Microbaculum marinisediminis: one gene and its partners. Each later gene encodes a partner of the first gene's protein in a complex. Links are inferred from orthologs where the notes say so. Each region holds a gene or a part of one and is shown in the gene's direction. Other genes may lie near its edges. The genes, in order: dnaN, MUB46_RS03205, MUB46_RS20025 and MUB46_RS15035.

Region 1 (4,691 bases):
AGCGCATGCCGGCAGCGTCGCTCTCGAGGGGGCGGACGGATCCAACAACGGCGACGAGGGGCGGACTGTGGGCAAGGGCAGCGGCGATCATGGTGATTCCTGGGGGCGCATAGTCCAGCGTTTACGCGCCGAGTTCGGCGAAGACATCTACCGGAGCTGGTTCCGGGGGCTGGCGTTCGTCGAGCTGTCCGGCATGACCGTGGTGCTTTCGGTTCCCACCCCCTTCCTGCGCATGTGGATCAGAACCAACTACGGCAACCGTCTGCTTGCGCTGTGGCGCGCGGAGAACGGTGGCATCGAGCGCATCGACATTCGGGTGCGCGGCGTGGAGACCGTTCAGCCCGGCGAAAAGCCGGCGATGCCCGCGCTGGTGCGCCGGCCCAAGGAGGAGCGCCCCGTCGAGGCCGCCGGGGCCCGGCTCGGCGCCGTTTCGGCCGCCGCAGAGAGCGCGCTGGAGAGCGCCCCGCTCGATCCGCGCTTCCAGTTCGGTTCCTTCGCGGTCGGTGTCTCCAACAAGATCGCGCACGACACGGCGTTGGCCGTCGCAGCGTCCGGCGCCGAAGGGTCGATGTTCAATCCGCTGTTCATCCACGGTGGCGTCGGTCGCGGCAAGACGCACCTGCTCCATGCCATCGCCTGGAAGGCCGCGGAGGCCAATCCCGGGCGCCGTATCCTCTATATGTCCGCCGACCAGTTCGTGTTCCGCTTCGTCACGGCGCTGCGTTCGGACTCGGCCATTGGCTTCAAGGAAAAGCTGCGCTCGATCGACTTGCTGCTGATCGACGACCTGCAGTTCCTGCAGGGCAAGGCCACCCATCGCGAGTTCGGCCACACCATGAACGCGCTGATCGAGGGCTGCCGTCAGGTTGTCATCGTCGCCGACCGGCCGCCCTCCGAGCTGGACGGTTTCGACGACCGGACCCGCTCGCGCCTTGGCGGCGGGCTCGTCGCCGGCATCGGCAATCAGGAGCTGCCGCTGCGGCGTCAGATTCTCGAGGCCCGCGTCACCACGCTGGCCGAGCGCGGCCAGAAGATCGAGCTGCCTGTCGACGTGCTCGATTTCGTGGCGCGCAACGTCGCCTCGAATGGCCGCGAGCTCGAAGGCGCGCTCAACCGGCTGGCCGCTTACAGCTGCTTTGCCGGGTTGCCGATCACGGTCGAGCTCGCCGAGCGGGCGATCCGCGATCTCGTCGCCGCCCAGGAGCGTCCGCAGATCCGTATCGAGGACATCCAGCGGGTCGTCGCCGTCCACTATCAGGTCAGCCGCTCCGATCTGGTATCCAGCCGGCGCACCCGCGCCATCGTGGTGCCGCGGCAGATCGCCATGTATCTCGCCAAGGTCCTGACGCCGAGATCCCTGCCGGAAATCGGCCGCCGCTTCGGCAACAGGGACCACACAACGGTCCTGCACGCGGTCCGCAAGATCGAAGGCCTGATCGGTCGCGACCAGTCGCTTGCCCGCGATATCGAGTCGCTCAGGCGGCGGATCGAGGACGGGGAGGGCTGAAGCCCTCCCTTTACCTCTCCGGCTCTTGCAAAAGCCGCGCATTCTGGGCAAGTTCACTTCCCTTTCCCCGTAGGGGCATGGGGTGAACACGCCGGCCGGTTTCCCGATCGGTTGGCGAGACGACAGGATTCCTGATCATGCGTGTCACGCTCGAACGCGCCGCGTTCCTAAAGTCGCTCGGTCACGTGCACCGCGTCGTGGAGCGGCGCAACACGATACCGATTCTTTCGAACGTGCTGATCCGAGGCGACGGCGCCGCGTTGCAGCTCAAGGCCACCGATCTCGATATCGAGGTGGTCGAGACGGCGGCCGCGGACGTCTCGCAGGCTGGCGCCACCACCGTGCCGGCCCATGTCGTCTACGACATCGTCCGCAAGCTTCCCGACGGCGCGCAGGTGGCGCTGGAATCGGGGCCGGATTCGAGCACGATCGTCTTGTCGGCCGGCCATGCGCGCTTCTCGCTCCAGACGCTGCCGGAATCCGACTTCCCGGACATCACCGCCGGCGATTTCAGCCATCGCTTCGTCGTGCCGGCGTCGGCGCTGAAGCGGCTGATCGACAAGACCCAGTTCGCCATCTCCCAGGAGGAGACGCGCTACTATCTGAACGGCATCTACCTGCACACCGTCGACGACGGCGAAGGCCTGATGCTGCGCGCGGTGGCGACCGATGGCCATCGCCTTGCCCGTGTCCAGACCGAGGCGCCGGACGGATCCGACGGCATGCCGGGCATCATCGTGCCGCGCAAGACCGTGCAGGAGCTGCAGCGGCTTCTGGAGGACCCGGAAGAGACGGTCGGCATCGAGTTGTCGGCCAACAAGATCCGGTTCACCATCGGCCAGATTGTGCTGACGTCCAAGCTGATCGACGGCACCTTCCCCGACTACGGGCGCGTGATTCCGACCGGCAACGACAAGATCATGAAGGTCGACCGCGAGTCGTTCGCCCGGGCGGTCGACCTCGTGTCGACCGTGTCGAGCGAGCGCGGCCGCGCGGTCAAGCTCGCGATCGGCGACGAGCGCCTGGTGCTGACCGTCAACAACCCCGATTCGGGCAGCGCCACCGAGGAGATTTCCGTCGGCTATTCGGCGGATGCCATCGAAATCGGCTTCAACGCCCGCTATCTGCTCGACATCACCTCGCAGCTCGAATCCGGCGAGGCCCGCTTCGAGTTGGCCGATCCCGGTTCGCCGACGCTGATCTGTGACGAGGACGACCGGTCGTCGCTTTATGTGCTGATGCCCATGCGGGTGTGAGGCGCGGTCCGCATCGCGCAGGAAACGCATCGCGTTTCGGGCGAAAAGCGCGCGCGGCCTGACGCCAAGCGCCGGAGCGCCCGCCGAAACGGGCAGAAGAGAGGGCACCGGCCCTGCCGAGTTCAGGTTTTTCGACGTCCGGATTCTCCTTGGGCGAAGCCGATAGCGGTTCGGGCCGCGACCGGGTTGCGGTCGTCCGCCTGACGCTCACCGATTTCCGCAACTACGCGCATCTGCGGCTCGACCTCGATCCTCGCCCCGTCGTGCTGACCGGCGCCAACGGGGCCGGCAAGACCAATTTGCTCGAAGCCGTATCCTACCTGACGGCCGGCCGCGGGATGCGCGGCGCCCAACTCGACAGCGTGATCCGCTTGGGCGCCGAGGCGTTCGCGGTCGCCGCGACGATTTCGCGTCCCATCGGTCCCGATGAACCCGGCGAGATCGACATCGGCACCGGCTATCGTCGTGGCGACAGTGGCCGTGTCGCCCGCGTCAATCATGAGCCCGCGCCCGCTGTCGGCACGCTTGCCGAGCTCGTTCGCGCCCTCTGGCTCACCCCGTCGATGGACGGCCTGTTCACCGGCCCGGCATCCGACCGGCGCCGCTTCCTCGATCGTCTGGTTCTGACGCTCGATCCGGGGCACGCTTCCCGCGTCGGCGACTTCGAAAAGGCGATGCGCCAGCGCAACCGTCTCCTCGAGGACCAGCGTCCCGACGCGCGCTGGCTCGACGGGATCGAGCAGGCGATGGCCGAGCTCGCCGTGGCGGTCGCTACCGCGCGCGCCCAGGCGATGGCAAGGCTGACCGACGCCCTGAACGAACGCGCCGGCGGCGTCTTTCCCGATCCCGATATCGCCATCGTGGGGGACTTCGAGGCCACCCTCGACGGCCGTGCCGCCGTCGATGTCGAAGCAGAATACCGGGCGGCGCTGCAAGGTGCCCGCCGCCGCGACGCCGCGGCCGGCCGCACGCTGCTCGGTCCGCACCGCTGCGACCTCGCCGTTGCCCACCGCGCCCGCAACGTTCCCGCGGCGCTTGCCTCCACCGGCGAGCAGAAGGGCCTGCTGATCGCCCTGATCCTCGCCCACGCCCGTCTGGTGCGGGAGGCCTCCGGTGGTGTCGCCCCGCTGCTTCTCCTTGACGAGGTCGCCGCCCATCTCGACGACATGCGGCGCGCCGCCCTGTTCGCCGAGATCCTCGCGCTCGGCTCCCAGGCCTGGATGACGGGCACCGATCGCGCGCTGTTCACGGATATCGCCGCCGACTCCCAGGGGTTCGAGGTCGCCAACGGCGCCTTGTCGGCAATCTAGCCGCGATGTCCGCTATAGGCCGCCGGCGCGTGTCGTGCGCGGCTGATGGCGTCGCCGACAGGGCGGCGACGGCGCCCCGGTTCCCGACCGGGACCGGGGTTGCCTCCATGGGGTATAGGGGCATCGCGACCCCGCCACGGCACCGTGGCGCTTCTCCGGCTACGGATTTTGCTGTAGCAAGGTCGTCATGGACTGGACGAGCCTTCTCACCTTCGCCGCGGCGCTTGCGCTTGCCGCGGCCATTCCCGGGCCCGGCGTCGCCGCCGTGATCGCCCGCGCCCTCGGTGCCGGCTTTCGTCCGACCGTGCCTATGGTCCTCGGCCTGATCGCAGGCGATCTCGTCTATCTGTCCTCTGCCGCTCTCGGCCTCGGCGTCATCGCGGCGACCTTCGGTGGCCTGTTCACGCTGATCCGCTGGGCGGGCGCGGCCTATCTGGTCTATCTGGCGATCCGTCTGTTTCTCGCCCGCCCGGAAGCCGGGGCGCTGCCGGTCCGCGGCGGGCGGCGGTCCGGGGCTTTCCTCGCCGGCCTGTTCGTCACGCTCGGCAACCCCAAGGTGATCCTGTTCTACCTTGCCCTGCTGCCGACCATCATCGATCTGGGTGGCCTGACGGCGCT
Region 2 (4,635 bases), on another replicon or contig:
GAGCATGCTTTTCGCCTGGGCGATGGGGCCCAGCATTGCCGGCGCCACGATGCCCTGCACCGCGATCGAGCGTACGTCGATCGCCTTCAGGTTGCCGTCGCCGAACGGCGTCTCGCCCGCCTGCTCCTCGGCCGGCACCTCGGCAACCGGGACGGCGAACATCGCGCGGTCGCCCTCGAGCCCCAGGAACACCGCGCGGGACCGGTCGGCGTCGAGCGCTGCGGCCGCGGCCGCATCGAAGACCGGGTCCGGTTCGGCGCCGTCGGCAACGGCAAAGAGCGGCTTGTCGCCGGCAAACAGCAGATAGCGCGCGCCGGCCCGCGCGGCATCCAGCCAGGCGTCGTCGCCGCGCCTGTCTGCGGCGCGGTCGAGCAGGCTCCCGCTGTAGCCGGTGCGCAGGCTGCGTTCGAGCATGGAGAATTCCTTTCAGCCTGGCCCTTTCAAACGGGCCCTGTCAGCCCGGCCCTGTCAGGCTGGCGCGAACGGTCGCACGCGCGCCCCGGGGCGGGCAAGTCGCGTCGCGCCCTCACCGGCCCTGAAACGCGTCGGAGAGCTTTTCGATCAGGTCGACCCGGGCGTCCTTGTCGTAGGCCTTGCGCGGCACAGCGCCCCAGACCGGGCCGGGCCAGGCCTCGTCATCGCGAAACCGGGCGATGACATGGACGTGCAGTTGCGCGACCTGGTTGCCGAGCGCGGCGACATTGAGCTTCTCGGCGCCGGTCACGGACCGCAGCGCCGCGCTGGCCATCGCGATCTCGTCCATCAGCCGATGGCGGGTTTCCGGCTCCAGATCGACGATCTCGATGGCGTCCGGCGTCCGCGGCACCAGGACGAGCCACGGGAAGTTGGCGTCGTTCATCAGCCGCACCTCGCACAGGTCCAGCATGGCGACGGGAATCGTGTCGGCGGCGAGGCTCGAATGAAGGCTGAAGGTGACGCTCATCGGAATTCGGTCTCCGGATTTCGGGTGATTCCCCTGGAACCGCGTCCGGGATCATCGGTGGTGAGGCCGGTACCGGCAAGGATTTTCGGTGGAAAGCGGCGCAATCCGCACGGATCGGGCCAACGGGGTTGCGTCGGCGCGCGCCAAGTCTGATATAGTCGTGTCAGGGAGGTTGGCGGCGGACGAGCCGCTCGCCAACCGGGTCAGGTCCGGAAGGAAGCAGCCCTAACGAGTACTGGTTCGGGTTGTCGTCCAGCCTCCCACTTTAATCCTAAGCAAAACCGGCATCGCATGCCGGCGCCGCAGGCCCTTTTCGGCGCGAGCAGGGACGCTTCATGGATCAGCGAACACCGGACGATTCGACGGTCGCGCCCGCCGGATATCGTGTGCTCGCGCGCAAGTACCGGCCCTCCAGCTTCGACGACCTGATCGGCCAGGAGCCGATGGTGCGCACCCTGCGCAACGCCTTCGAGACCGGGCGGATCGCGCAGGCCTACATGCTCACCGGCGTGCGCGGGGTCGGCAAGACGACGACGGCGCGCATCCTGGCGCGCGCGCTCAACTACGAGCCGAAGGACGGCGGAGGCGCCGGCGACGCGAAGCCCGGGCCGACGCTCGACATGCCTGAGGAGGGCCGGCACTGCCGCGCGATCCTCGAATCGCGCCATGTCGACGTGATCGAGATGGACGCCGCCTCCCATACCGGCATCGACGACATCCGCGAGATCATCGAGGCGGTGCGCTACCGCCCGGCGGAAGCCCGCTACAAGATCTACATCATCGACGAGGTGCACATGCTCTCGAAGGCCGCCTTCAACGGTCTTCTGAAGACGCTCGAAGAGCCGCCGGAGCATGTGAAGTTCATCTTCGCGACGACGGAAATCCGGAAGGTTCCGATCACCGTTCTGTCGCGCTGCCAGCGCTTCGACCTGCGCCGCGTCGACGCCGACCAGCTGGTCAAGCACCTGGAGGGCATCGCCCGGGCCGAGGCCGTCGACGTGGACGACGAGGCCCTGCGCATGATCGCGCGGGCCAGCGAGGGCTCGGTGCGCGATTCGCTGTCCCTGCTAGACCAGGCCATCGCCCATGGCGGCGGCCAGGTGAAGGCGGAGGAAGTGCGCGGCATGCTCGGCGTCGCCGACCGCGCCCGCGTCGTCGACCTGTTCGACAAGGTGATGTCCGGCGACATCGCCGCGGCGCTGAACGAGCTCGACAGCCAGTACGCGGAGGGCGCGGCGCCGGAGATGGTGCTGACCGACCTCGCCGGCTTCGTGCACCTTGTCACCCGCATGCGCATCGTGCCGGCTTCCGCCGAGGACGCGTCGCTGTCCGAGGCCGAGCGCGAGCGCGGCAAGGAATTCGCGGCGCAGATCCCGGTCTCCGAGCTGAGCCGCGCCTGGCAGATCCTGCTGAAGGGCATCGGCGAGGTGGAGAGTTCGCCGCGCCCGCTGGCGGCCGCCGAGATGGTGCTGGTGCGGCTCGCCTACGCCTCGACCCTGCCGAGCCCGGAGGACGTCATCCGCCGGCTCGACGAGGGCGCGCCGGTGGGCAATACGCCGGCGGCTGGTTCGGGCGGCCCGGGCAATCCGGGCGGCGGCGGCGGGGCGAGCGCGGCGGCGCCCGGGCGGTCGGCCTTCAAGCCGACCCTTCCCACCTTCGTGCCGACCAAGGCGACGGCGGGGCCGACTGCCTTGCGCGTCGTGCCGAGCCCGCAGCCGCAGGCGCCGGCCGTCGACCTGCCGCTCCCGCGCACCTTCGAAGCCGTGGTGGCGCTGGCCGAGGAGAAGCGCGACGCCAGGCTGCGCTCGGCGCTGGAGCTGTTCGTGCGCATCGTCCGGTTCGAGCCGGGACGCATCGAAATGTCGCTCGCCGACAACGCGCCTGGCGATCTCGTCCACGATCTGCAGCAAAAACTGTCGGAATGGACCGGAAAGCGCTGGGTCGTCGCGGTTTCGCGCGAACAGGGCGCGCCGACCGTCCGCGAGCAGCGCGAGCAGACCCGCACGGCGCTGATCGATTCAATGCGCCGCGATCCGACCGTGTCGGCGGTGCTGAGCGCGTTTCCGGGCGCCGAGATCGTCGATGTCCGCGCCGAACCGGCCGACGACCCTGCCTCCGACATGCCGGATACCGGTACGGTCGAGACACTGGATTCGCCCGACGACGAAGACGATTGATCCGAAAGGACCGCAATGATGGACTTCATGAAGATGATGAAACAGGCCAAGGAGCTGCAGGCCCGCATGGGCGAGCTTCAGGCCGAGCTCGAGGCGCTGGAGGTCGAGGGCACCGCAGGCGGCGGCCTCGTCACCGTCACGCTGTCGGCCAAGGGCGGCATGCGCGGCCTGAAGGTCGATCCGAGCCTGATCAAGCCGGAAGAAGCCGAGATTCTGGAAGACCTTATCATCGCCGCCCATGCCGACGCGCGGCGCAAGGCCGAAGCGGCCATGGCCGAGAAGATGCAGGACGTCACCGGCGGCCTGCAGTTGCCGCCCGGCATGAACCTGCCCGGCATGTGAGCCGGCGGCCGCGTCGGCGTTACGTCCGTCCGTCGCCGGCTTCGAACAAGGCGTTCAGCCCGTCCCGATAGGTCGGGTACTGCAGTTCGACGCCCAGTTCCTGCTTGATCCTGTCGTTGCGCGCGCGGCGGTTCGCCGAATAGAAGCTCCGCGCCATCGGCGTCAGCTCGGCGTCGTCGAAGGCAATTTCCGGCGGCGGCGCGACCCCCATCAGGTCCGCGGCAAAGGCGATGACGTCCTGCGGCGGCCCGGGCTCGTCGTCGGACAGGTTGTAGACGCCGCCGGCGCGCGGACGCGCCATCGAGGCTTCCAGCACGCCGGCGATATCGGCGACATGGATGCGATTGAAGACCTGGCCGGGCTTCACCAGCCGCCGCGCCTTTCCGGCCTTCAGATTGACCAGCGCGTTGCGGCCCGGCCCGTAGATGCCGGCGATACGGAACAGCATGACCGGGATGCCGGCCTCCTCGCCGAACCGGAGCCAGTCCTGCTCGGCGACGACGCGGCGGGCGTTGCGCGGGCTCACAGGAGCGGTCGCCGCCGTCTCGTCGATCCAGGCGCCGCCGTGATCGCCATAGACGCCGAGCGTCGAGAGATAGCCGAGCCACCGGATCGTGCCCGACCGGGCGGCGAGATCCGCACGGTGGTGGATCAGCACCGGATCGCCCGCCTCTCCCGGCGGGATCGACTGGAGCACGTGCGTCGCGCCGTCGAGCGCCGTCGCCACCTCCGGTCCCGGCGCAGCGCCTTCGAAGACGACCGCCTCCACGCCTTCGGCCCTGAGCGCCTCGACCTTTTCGCGCGTGCGCACACTGCCCGCGACGCGCCAGCCGCCTGAGGTCAGGCGACGCGCGAGCGTCATCGCGGAAAAGCCGAGGCCGAAAATGAAAATCTTATTCATGACGTCCGTACCGAGGGATGATCGTGCCGAATGAAGACGATGCGGGGGGATCACATAGCGCCGGTCAGCGCGGCCTGCCACTCCTCGCGGACCGACGGGTCTTGCTCAGCCGCCTGCCGATGTTCGGCCAGTGCCGCGAACTCGGTCCCCGGCAACAGTCGCGACAACGCCCAGACCGCGGCGCCACGCACCACCGGCGCTTCGTCGTCGAGGCGGTCGCGGGCGCAGGCGGCGAGGCCCGTTTCGCCGGAATTGCCGATGGCGATCAGCAC
Region 3 (2,770 bases), on another replicon or contig:
GGCGACGAAGAACTAGGCGCGCACGATGGGGGCGGCGCCGGGCAAGTTCATCAGCTTCGAGGGCGGCGAGGGAACCGGCAAGTCGACGCAGATCAAGCGGCTCGCCGGGAAACTTCGCGGCCTCGGGATCGACGTCGTCGAAACCCGGGAGCCGGGCGGCACCAAGGGCGCCGAGATCGTGCGCCGCACGATCCTGTCCGGCCGGGTCGAGGCGCTGGGACCGTTCGCCGAGGCGCTGCTGGTGAATGCCGCCCGCGACGACCACCTGAACGAAGTGATCCGTCCTGCGCTGAAAGCGGGCAAATGGGTCCTGTGCGACCGGTTCGCCGATTCCACGCGCGCCTATCAGGGCACGCTGGGCGGCATCGACCGGCGGCTGCTCGAGGCCTTCGAGACGGCGGTCATCGGCGATGACTGGCCGGATCTGACGCTGATACTCGACCTCGATCCGCACATCGGCCTGGAGCGCGCCCGCGCCGTGACGCGCGCCGAGAACGGCGGCCCCGGCGGCGACCGTTTCGAGGACGTGGACCTGGAGAGCCACCGCAAGCTCCGCGACGCCTTTCTGGCGATCGCCCGCAGGGAGCCGGAGCGCTGCGTTGTCATCGACGCATCCGAGTCGATCGACGCAGTCGGCGCGGCGATCTGGACGGCCGTCGCGGATCGGATTGCCTTGCCTGGCAAGGACAACGCCGGGACAAAGGCTCCTGGAACACGAACCAACGCGGCCTCCTGACCGATGACTGCAACGATCCCGCCGGATTTCTCCATCTCCCCACCGGAGGCCGCCGCGTGCCTGATCGGCCATGACGACGCCGAGGCGGCCCTGTTGAGCGCCTACAAGTCGGGCCGACTGCATCACGCCTGGCTGGTCGACGGGCCGGAAGGCGTCGGCAAGGCGACGCTCGCCTACCGGTTCGCCCGCTTCCTGTTGGGCCATCCCGATCATGGCGAGGACGCGGTCCAGGCCGCGCGGGATCTCACCGTTCCGGCGGACGATCCGGCCGCCCGGCAGATCCGCGCCCGGTCCCATCCCGATCTCATCGTCCTGCAACGCCCCCGCGACGAGGAGGGGAGGGCGACGGCAACCGTGATTTCCGTTGATCAGGTCCGCAAGGTCGCCCGCTTCCTGTCGACCACATCGGCGACGGGGGGATGGCGAGTCGTGATCGTCGACACCGCCGACGACTTCAACCGCTCGTCTGCGAACGCGCTTCTGAAGATGCTGGAGGAACCGCCGCAGCGCGCCGTTTTCCTGCTCCTTTCCGGTTCGCCGGGCCGTCTGCTGCCGACGATACGGTCGCGGTGCCGGCGGCTTGCGCTGAAGCCGCTGGATACCGCGACGGTCGCGGAGGCGCTTCGTATCGCCGGGGTAGGGCAGGACGACGACGCCCGCGCGACGGCGGCCGCGCTGTGCGGCGGAAGTCTCGGCAAGGCCATGGATCTCGCCACCCAGGAGGCGGTCGAGACCATCCATGCGGTCAACAAGCTTCTCGCCGACATGCCGCGGCACGACCCGGTCGCCGCGCAGAAGCTGGCCGAAGCGCTTGGACGGCGCGGTGCGGAGGATCGCTACCGTATGGCGACCTCGCTGCTCACCGACGCGATCGCGGGCCGGATGCGCAAAGCGGCCCGTGCCGGCGCCCAGCCCCACGTTCTTGCGCCTTGGGCGGAGGTATGGGAAAAGGTCACGCAAGCGCTCGCCGAGGCCGAAAGGCTCAATCTCGACCGCACGCTAACCCTTCTGTCGGTGTTCCGTATCGTATCCACCGCGACTTCGCTCGACGCGGCTCGCGTCTGAAAGGACGCCGCGGAAACGAACGGCGCGCCGGCACTTGTCCGTAAGGCCAGTCATGACGTCCAAATTCTACATCACGACCGCGATCTCCTATCCCAACGGCGCCCCCCATATCGGGCATGCTTACGAGGCCATGGCGACGGACGCGATCGCGCGGTTCATGCGGCTGGACGGGCGCGACGTCTATTTCCTGACCGGCGTCGACGAGCACGGCATGAAGATGGCGCAGACGGCGGCCAAGGAAGGGCTGACCCCGCGCGAACTCGCCGACCGCAACACGCCGCTTTTCGAGAAGATGGTCACGTCGCTCGAGTGCTCGAACGACGACTTCATCCGCACGACCGAGCCGCGCCACCACACCTCGTCCCAGGCGATCTGGGAGCGCATGGTCGAGGCAGGCGACATTTACCTCGGCACCTATTCCGGCTGGTACTCGGTGCGCGACGAAGCCTATTACGCCGAATCCGAGACGACCGTTCGCGAGGACGGTGTTCGGATCGGCCCCAATGGCACACCCGTCGAGTGGACCGAGGAGAACAGCTATTTCTTCCGTCTGTCGGCGTTCCAGGACCGGCTGCTGAAGCTCTACGAAGACCATCCCGACTTCATCATGCCGAAGGAGCGCTACAACGAGGTCGTCAGCTTCGTGAAGGGCGGCCTGCAGGACCTGTCGGTCTCGCGCACGACGTTCGACTGGGGCGTGAAGGTTCCCGGCGACGAAAAGCACGTGATGTACGTCTGGGTCGACGCCCTGACGAACTACATCACCGGCGTGGGATATCCCGATACCGACGGCGAGACGTTCCGGAAGTGGTGGCCTGCCGACCTCCATGTCATCGGCAAGGACATCGTGCGGTTTCATACAGTCTACTGGCCGGCATTCCTGCTCTCGGCCGGTGTCGCGCCGCCGAAGCGCGTCTTCGCGCACGGCTTCCTGTTCAACCGCGGCGAGAAGATGTCGAAGTCGGTCGG
Region 4 (4,579 bases), on another replicon or contig:
CAACGACGCCAACTGCTTTGCCCTGTCCGAGGCCACCGACGGCGCCGCGGCGGGCGCGGACAGCGTGTTCGGCGTCATCATGGGCACCGGCTGCGGCGGCGGCGTGGTCGTCGGCGGGCGGATCGTCGAGGGGCCGAACCGCTGCGGCGGCGAATGGGGCCACACGCCCCTCCCCTGGTCCACCGCCGAGGAGCATCCAGGCCCGCGCTGCTGGTGCGGCCGGCTGGGGTGCCTGGAGACCTGGCTGTCGGGAAGCGGGCTGGAACGGGACTTCGCACAGGCGACGGGCCGCGCCCTGTCGGGTCCCGAGATCGCCGCCCGCGCCGCCGACGATCCGGCCTGCGAGGCGGCGCTCGAGCGCCACGTTTCGCGGCTCGCCCGGGCGCTGGCGATGATCACCAACATCATCGACCCGGCGGTCATCGTGTTCGGCGGCGGGCTGTCACAACTTCCCCATCTCTACGCGCGGGTGCCTCCGGCGATGGCGCCCTATGTCTTCGCCGACAAGCCGAAGATCGACATCCGGCCGCCGGCGCACGGCGATGCCAGCGGCGTGCGCGGCGCGGCGCGGCTGTGGACCGGAGAGGCCCCCTCGCGCTGAGATGGATGCCGCCGACGGCCCGACGCGCTATAGTCGGGCCGATCTCGTCGCTCGCCAGGCACGGCCATGTCGGGACTGCCCACTCTCTGCCTCGATTGTTCGACGCGCCCGCCCGACGGGGCGGCGCGCTGCCCGTCCTGCGGCGGGCCCCGGCTCGTGCGCCACGCCGAGCTGTTCGACCTGTCCGTCGCCCATGTGGACTGCGATGCCTTCTACGCGGCGATCGAGAAGCGCGACGACCCCAGCCTCGCCGACAGGCCGCTGATCATCGGCGGCGGCAAGCGCGGCGTCGTGTCGACGGCCTGCTATATCGCCCGCATCGACGGCGTGCGCTCGGCGATGCCGATGTTCAAGGCGCTGAAGCTCTGCCCGAACGCCGTCGTCATCAAGCCGAACATGGAGAAGTATTCCGCCGTCGGCCGCCAAGTCCGTGCGCTGATGCTGGAGCTGACGCCGCTGGTCGAGCCGCTGTCGATCGACGAGGCCTTCCTCGATCTAACCGGCACACAGGCCGTCCATCGCATGGCGCCGGCGAGCACGCTGGTCCGCTTCGCCCACCGCGTCGAGACCGAGATCGGCATCACCATCTCGGTCGGCCTCAGCCACAACAAGTTCCTCGCCAAGATCGCCTCCGACCTGAAGAAGCCGCGCGGCTTCTCGGTCATCGGCAAGGCGGAGACGCTGGACTTCCTGCGCGACAAGCCGGTCGGCCTGATCTTCGGCGTCGGCGCGGCCATGCAAACGAAGCTGGCCAGGGACGGCATCACCAGGATCGGAGACCTGCAGCGGATACCGGAAACCGACCTGGCGCGGCGCTACGGCGCGACGGGGATGCGGCTCGCGCATCTGGCGCGCGGCGAGGACGACCGGCGCGTCTCACCCGACAGGCCGGCCAAGAGCGTCAGCTCCGAAACGACGTTCGAGGATGACATTTCAGATCCGGTCCGATTGAGGACGATCCTGTGGGGCCTGAGCGAAACGGTCTCGCGCCGGCTCAAGACGGCGCAGTTGAGCGGGCGCACGGTGACGCTGAAGCTCAAGACGGCCGGGTTCCGCACGCTGACCCGCTCGCACACGCTGTCCTCGCCGACCCAGCTCGCCGACCGCATCTTCGAAAGCGGCCAGCGGCTGCTCGCCGACGCCGCCGACGGCACCGCGTTCCGGCTGATCGGCATCGGCGTCTCGGAGTTCGGTGCCGAGGACGCCGACGCCCTGACCGACCTCATCGATACGGGACCGGCCCGCCGTGCGGCCGCGGAACGCGCCGTCGACGCGGTGCGCGACAAGTTCGGCCGCGACGCCGTGACGCGCGGGATCGCGTTTTCGGGGACCGCGCCGCGGGACCGGTCGAAGTAGCTCCGGGTAGGCCCGGGCAGGCCCCGCCCTACTGCTCGCAGGGCTCAGCGTCGAGGAACTCGATCGCGGACAGGTCGCCGACCAGGGTGAAGTCGCCATAGTCGAGCACGATCTTGCGGCTGACGCCGTTCGAGAACAGATCGTAGCTGAACTCGTAGGACGGCAGGTCCTTGTTCTCCGCATCGTTGTCGAAGTAGGCGACCGTCACCGGCCAGCTGGCCAGCTCACCGAGCACCTCGTCTCCGGTCTGGCCCTCGTCGCCGGCGGGCTCCCGGCGCGCGCCGATCACGGTGGTGGTCGAATAGGTCTTCCGGCCCGTATCGGAGCCGTCATAGACGTCGGCGGCGACGATCTTCTCTCCCGACTCCGCGGCCTGGAGAATGCGCATCACATGCTGGGTCGGGAACAGGATCTCGGAGTCGAGCGAGAACTCCGCGTCCTCGGGGACGCTCAGGTCGACCGTGATCGTTCCATCCTCGCGTGTCGCGATACCGTCGGTCTCGTCCGCCAGGTCCTGGTCGAGATAGTTCTTCGTGACGAAGCGGTAGCTGGAGCCGTCGCCGGCCTCCCAGGTGGTCGAGCGCAGGTCGTTGACGAGGCTGCGCCGCGTGCCGGTGATACGGGTGACGAAGCGCGTCGTCACCGTGAACCCCTCGCAGGCCGACCCCATCGTCTCCAGGACCAGCCGCCCCTCGATGTCCGACGAACCGCCCCCGCCCTGGGTGCGATCGATCTCGAGGTCGTAGACGGCCCGGTGCGAGGCGATGGTCGGCACACCCGCCTGGAGCGGTGTCGCGACCAGCACCAGCGTTGCGGCAAAGGCGAACCGGCCGAGGCGCGGCATGAGCATTAGGCGAATCCCTTCAGCGTTCCGATGTTTCGACAATCTCGCATCACATGATGTTTTTACAAGGGCGCGCGGGGCGGCGCCTTGCATGCCGTCGCGAAATCGGGGATCAACGATGGCACTGCGCCGACACTCTAGGAGACTTACGCATGTCCGATACCGTCGAATCCCGCCTGGCCGCCATGGGCATCACCCTGCCCACGCCGCCGGCGCCTGCCGCCAACTACGTGCCGTTCGTGAAGACCGGCAACCTCGTCTACTGCTCCGGCCAGGTGCCGATGGGACCGAACGGGATCGAGCATGTCGGCAAGCTCGGCGACGACTACAGCATCGAACAGGGCATGGCGGCCGCGCGGCTGTGCGCCATCAACCTGCTCGCGGTGATGAAGATGGCGGTCGGCGACCTGGAAAAGGTGACGCGCTGCGTGAAGCTCAACGGTTACGTCAACTGCACGCCCGATTTCCGTGACCAGCCCAAGGTCGTCAACGGCGCGTCCGACCTGATCGCCGAGGCGCTCGGCGACAAGGGCAAGCACGCCCGTGCCGCCGTCGGAACCTCGGCGCTGCCGCTCGGCGTCGCCGTCGAGGTCGAAGGCATCTTCGAGGTCGCCTAAGGGATCACATGGCCGGCCTCGACTGGCTCACCGCCCGCCCCATCGCCCATCGCGGGCTGCATGACGCCAAAAACGGCGTCATCGAGAACACGCTTTCGGCGGCGCGGGCGGCGATGGAGGCCGGCTATTCCATCGAGCTCGACGTCCAGCCCGACCGGGACTTGGTCCCGGTCGTCTTCCACGACTTCACGCTCGACCGGCTGACGACGGGCTCCGGGCCTGTTTCCGCCCTGTCGGCCAAAGAACTGGCCGGCATCGCCTTCAAGGGGACGGACGACCGCATACCGACGCTCAGCGACTTCCTCGCGGTGGTGAGCGATCACGTGCCGGTTATCGTCGAGGTGAAGACCGACTTCACGGGAATGCCCGAATTCTGTGCCCGGATCGCCGACGTCCTGAAGGATTACGAGGGTCGCGTCGCGGTCATGTCGTTCGACCCCGGGACCGTCGATGCGTTTCGCCGTATCGCTCCGGCTTTGCCGCGCGGGATCGTCGCCGAATCCTTCCGGCAGGACAAACCCGAAGGAATGACGTGGTGGGACGTGTTCAGGCTGCGCCATCTTCTCCATGGCTGGCGAACCAAACCGCATTTCGTTTCGTATAGCGTGGACGACCTGCCGGCGGTGGCGCCGATGGCGCTGCGCTGGGTCTTCGGCCTGCCGCTGATTACCTGGACGGTCCGGTCCGAAAAACAGCGCCGGCGCAGCGATACCTGGGCCGATCAGATCACCTTCGAGGGGTTCCGGGCCTGAAACATCTCGTGGCGGGGACTTGAGCGATGGCGCGTTCGAAATCGTCCGAACCCGGCGGCGGGACCATTTCGGTCCGCGTCGTGGACCGGCTGGGCGACATTCCAGCCGCGGACTGGGATGCCTGCGCCAATCCCCGGGCGCAGCCCGAGGCTGCGTCACGCACCCCCTCTGAAATCACTTCAGAGGAAACCTATAACCCATTTGTTTCACATGCTTTTCTGAATTCCTTAGAAGCATCCGGAACGGTTGCAGCGAAGACCGGCTGGTTGCCGCAGCATCTCGTGGTCGAGGATCGCGGCACGGACGACAGCACGGACGGCGGCACGGACGGCGGCGTCATCGCCGCGGCGATGCCCTGCTATCTGAAGAACCATTCCTACGGCGAGTACGTGTTCGATCACGGCTGGGC

What was found.
Region 2: the proteins of dnaN (region 1) and MUB46_RS03205 are in contact, whole or in part, in a cryo-EM structure (PDB 8GIZ), measured with the Escherichia coli proteins. The link is inferred for Microbaculum marinisediminis from one-to-one orthologs.
Region 3: the proteins of dnaN (region 1) and MUB46_RS20025 are in contact, whole or in part, in a cryo-EM structure (PDB 8GIZ), measured with the Escherichia coli proteins. The link is inferred for Microbaculum marinisediminis from one-to-one orthologs.
Region 4: the proteins of dnaN (region 1) and MUB46_RS15035 are in contact, whole or in part, in a solved structure (PDB 1OK7), measured with the Escherichia coli proteins. The link is inferred for Microbaculum marinisediminis from one-to-one orthologs.

What each region holds. Positions count from the first base shown.
Region 1 is NZ_JALIDZ010000004.1:145,150-149,840, reverse strand. The notes cover bases 780-3,703. They hold dnaN (DNA polymerase III subunit beta), read left to right. Parts: upstream 780-1,644; coding sequence 1,645-2,763; downstream 2,764-3,703. Other genes in these bases: recF (DNA replication/repair protein RecF), read left to right, coding at 2,913-3,703; dnaA (chromosomal replication initiator protein DnaA), read left to right, coding at 780-1,507. Also shown: more of dnaA, read left to right, coding at 1-779; more of recF, read left to right, coding at 3,704-4,073; MUB46_RS09550 (LysE family translocator), read left to right, coding at 4,261-4,691. UniProt on the Escherichia coli protein: Confers DNA tethering and processivity to DNA polymerases and other proteins. Acts as a clamp, forming a ring around DNA (a reaction catalyzed by the clamp-loading complex) which diffuses in an ATP-independent manner freely and bidirectionally along dsDNA.
Region 2 is NZ_JALIDZ010000001.1:634,177-638,811, forward strand. What follows is about bases 832-3,699. They hold MUB46_RS03205 (DNA polymerase III subunit gamma/tau), read left to right. Parts: upstream 832-1,278; coding sequence 1,279-3,120; downstream 3,121-3,699. Other genes in these bases: MUB46_RS03195 (HIT family protein), read right to left, coding at 832-943; MUB46_RS03210 (YbaB/EbfC family nucleoid-associated protein), read left to right, coding at 3,136-3,462; MUB46_RS03215 (SDR family oxidoreductase), read right to left, coding at 3,482-3,699. Outside these bases: nudC (NAD(+) diphosphatase), read right to left, coding at 1-414; more of MUB46_RS03195, read right to left, coding at 527-831; more of MUB46_RS03215, read right to left, coding at 3,700-4,363; tRNA epoxyqueuosine(34) reductase QueG, read right to left, coding at 4,414-4,635. UniProt on the Escherichia coli protein: Part of the beta sliding clamp loading complex, which hydrolyzes ATP to load the beta clamp onto primed DNA to form the DNA replication pre-initiation complex.
Region 3 is NZ_JALIDZ010000010.1:173,046-175,815, forward strand. It holds MUB46_RS20025 (DNA polymerase III subunit delta'), read left to right. Parts: upstream 1-739; coding sequence 740-1,801; downstream 1,802-2,770. Other genes in the region: MUB46_RS20015 (D-alanyl-D-alanine carboxypeptidase family protein), read left to right, coding at 1-16; tmk (dTMP kinase), read left to right, coding at 26-736; metG (methionine--tRNA ligase), read left to right, coding at 1,854-2,770. UniProt on the Escherichia coli protein: Part of the beta sliding clamp loading complex, which hydrolyzes ATP to load the beta clamp onto primed DNA to form the DNA replication pre-initiation complex.
Region 4 is NZ_JALIDZ010000006.1:279,715-284,293, reverse strand. Bases 1-2,812 are described here. They hold MUB46_RS15035 (DNA polymerase IV), read left to right. Parts: upstream 1-667; coding sequence 668-1,957; downstream 1,958-2,812. Other genes in these bases: MUB46_RS15030 (cell envelope integrity EipB family protein), read right to left, coding at 1,986-2,807; MUB46_RS15040 (ROK family protein), read left to right, coding at 1-601. Also shown: MUB46_RS15025 (RidA family protein), read left to right, coding at 2,954-3,418; MUB46_RS15020 (glycerophosphodiester phosphodiesterase), read left to right, coding at 3,427-4,170; MUB46_RS15015 (GNAT family N-acetyltransferase), read left to right, coding at 4,197-4,579. UniProt on the Escherichia coli protein: Poorly processive, error-prone DNA polymerase involved in translesion repair and untargeted mutagenesis. Copies undamaged DNA at stalled replication forks, which arise in vivo from mismatched or misaligned primer ends.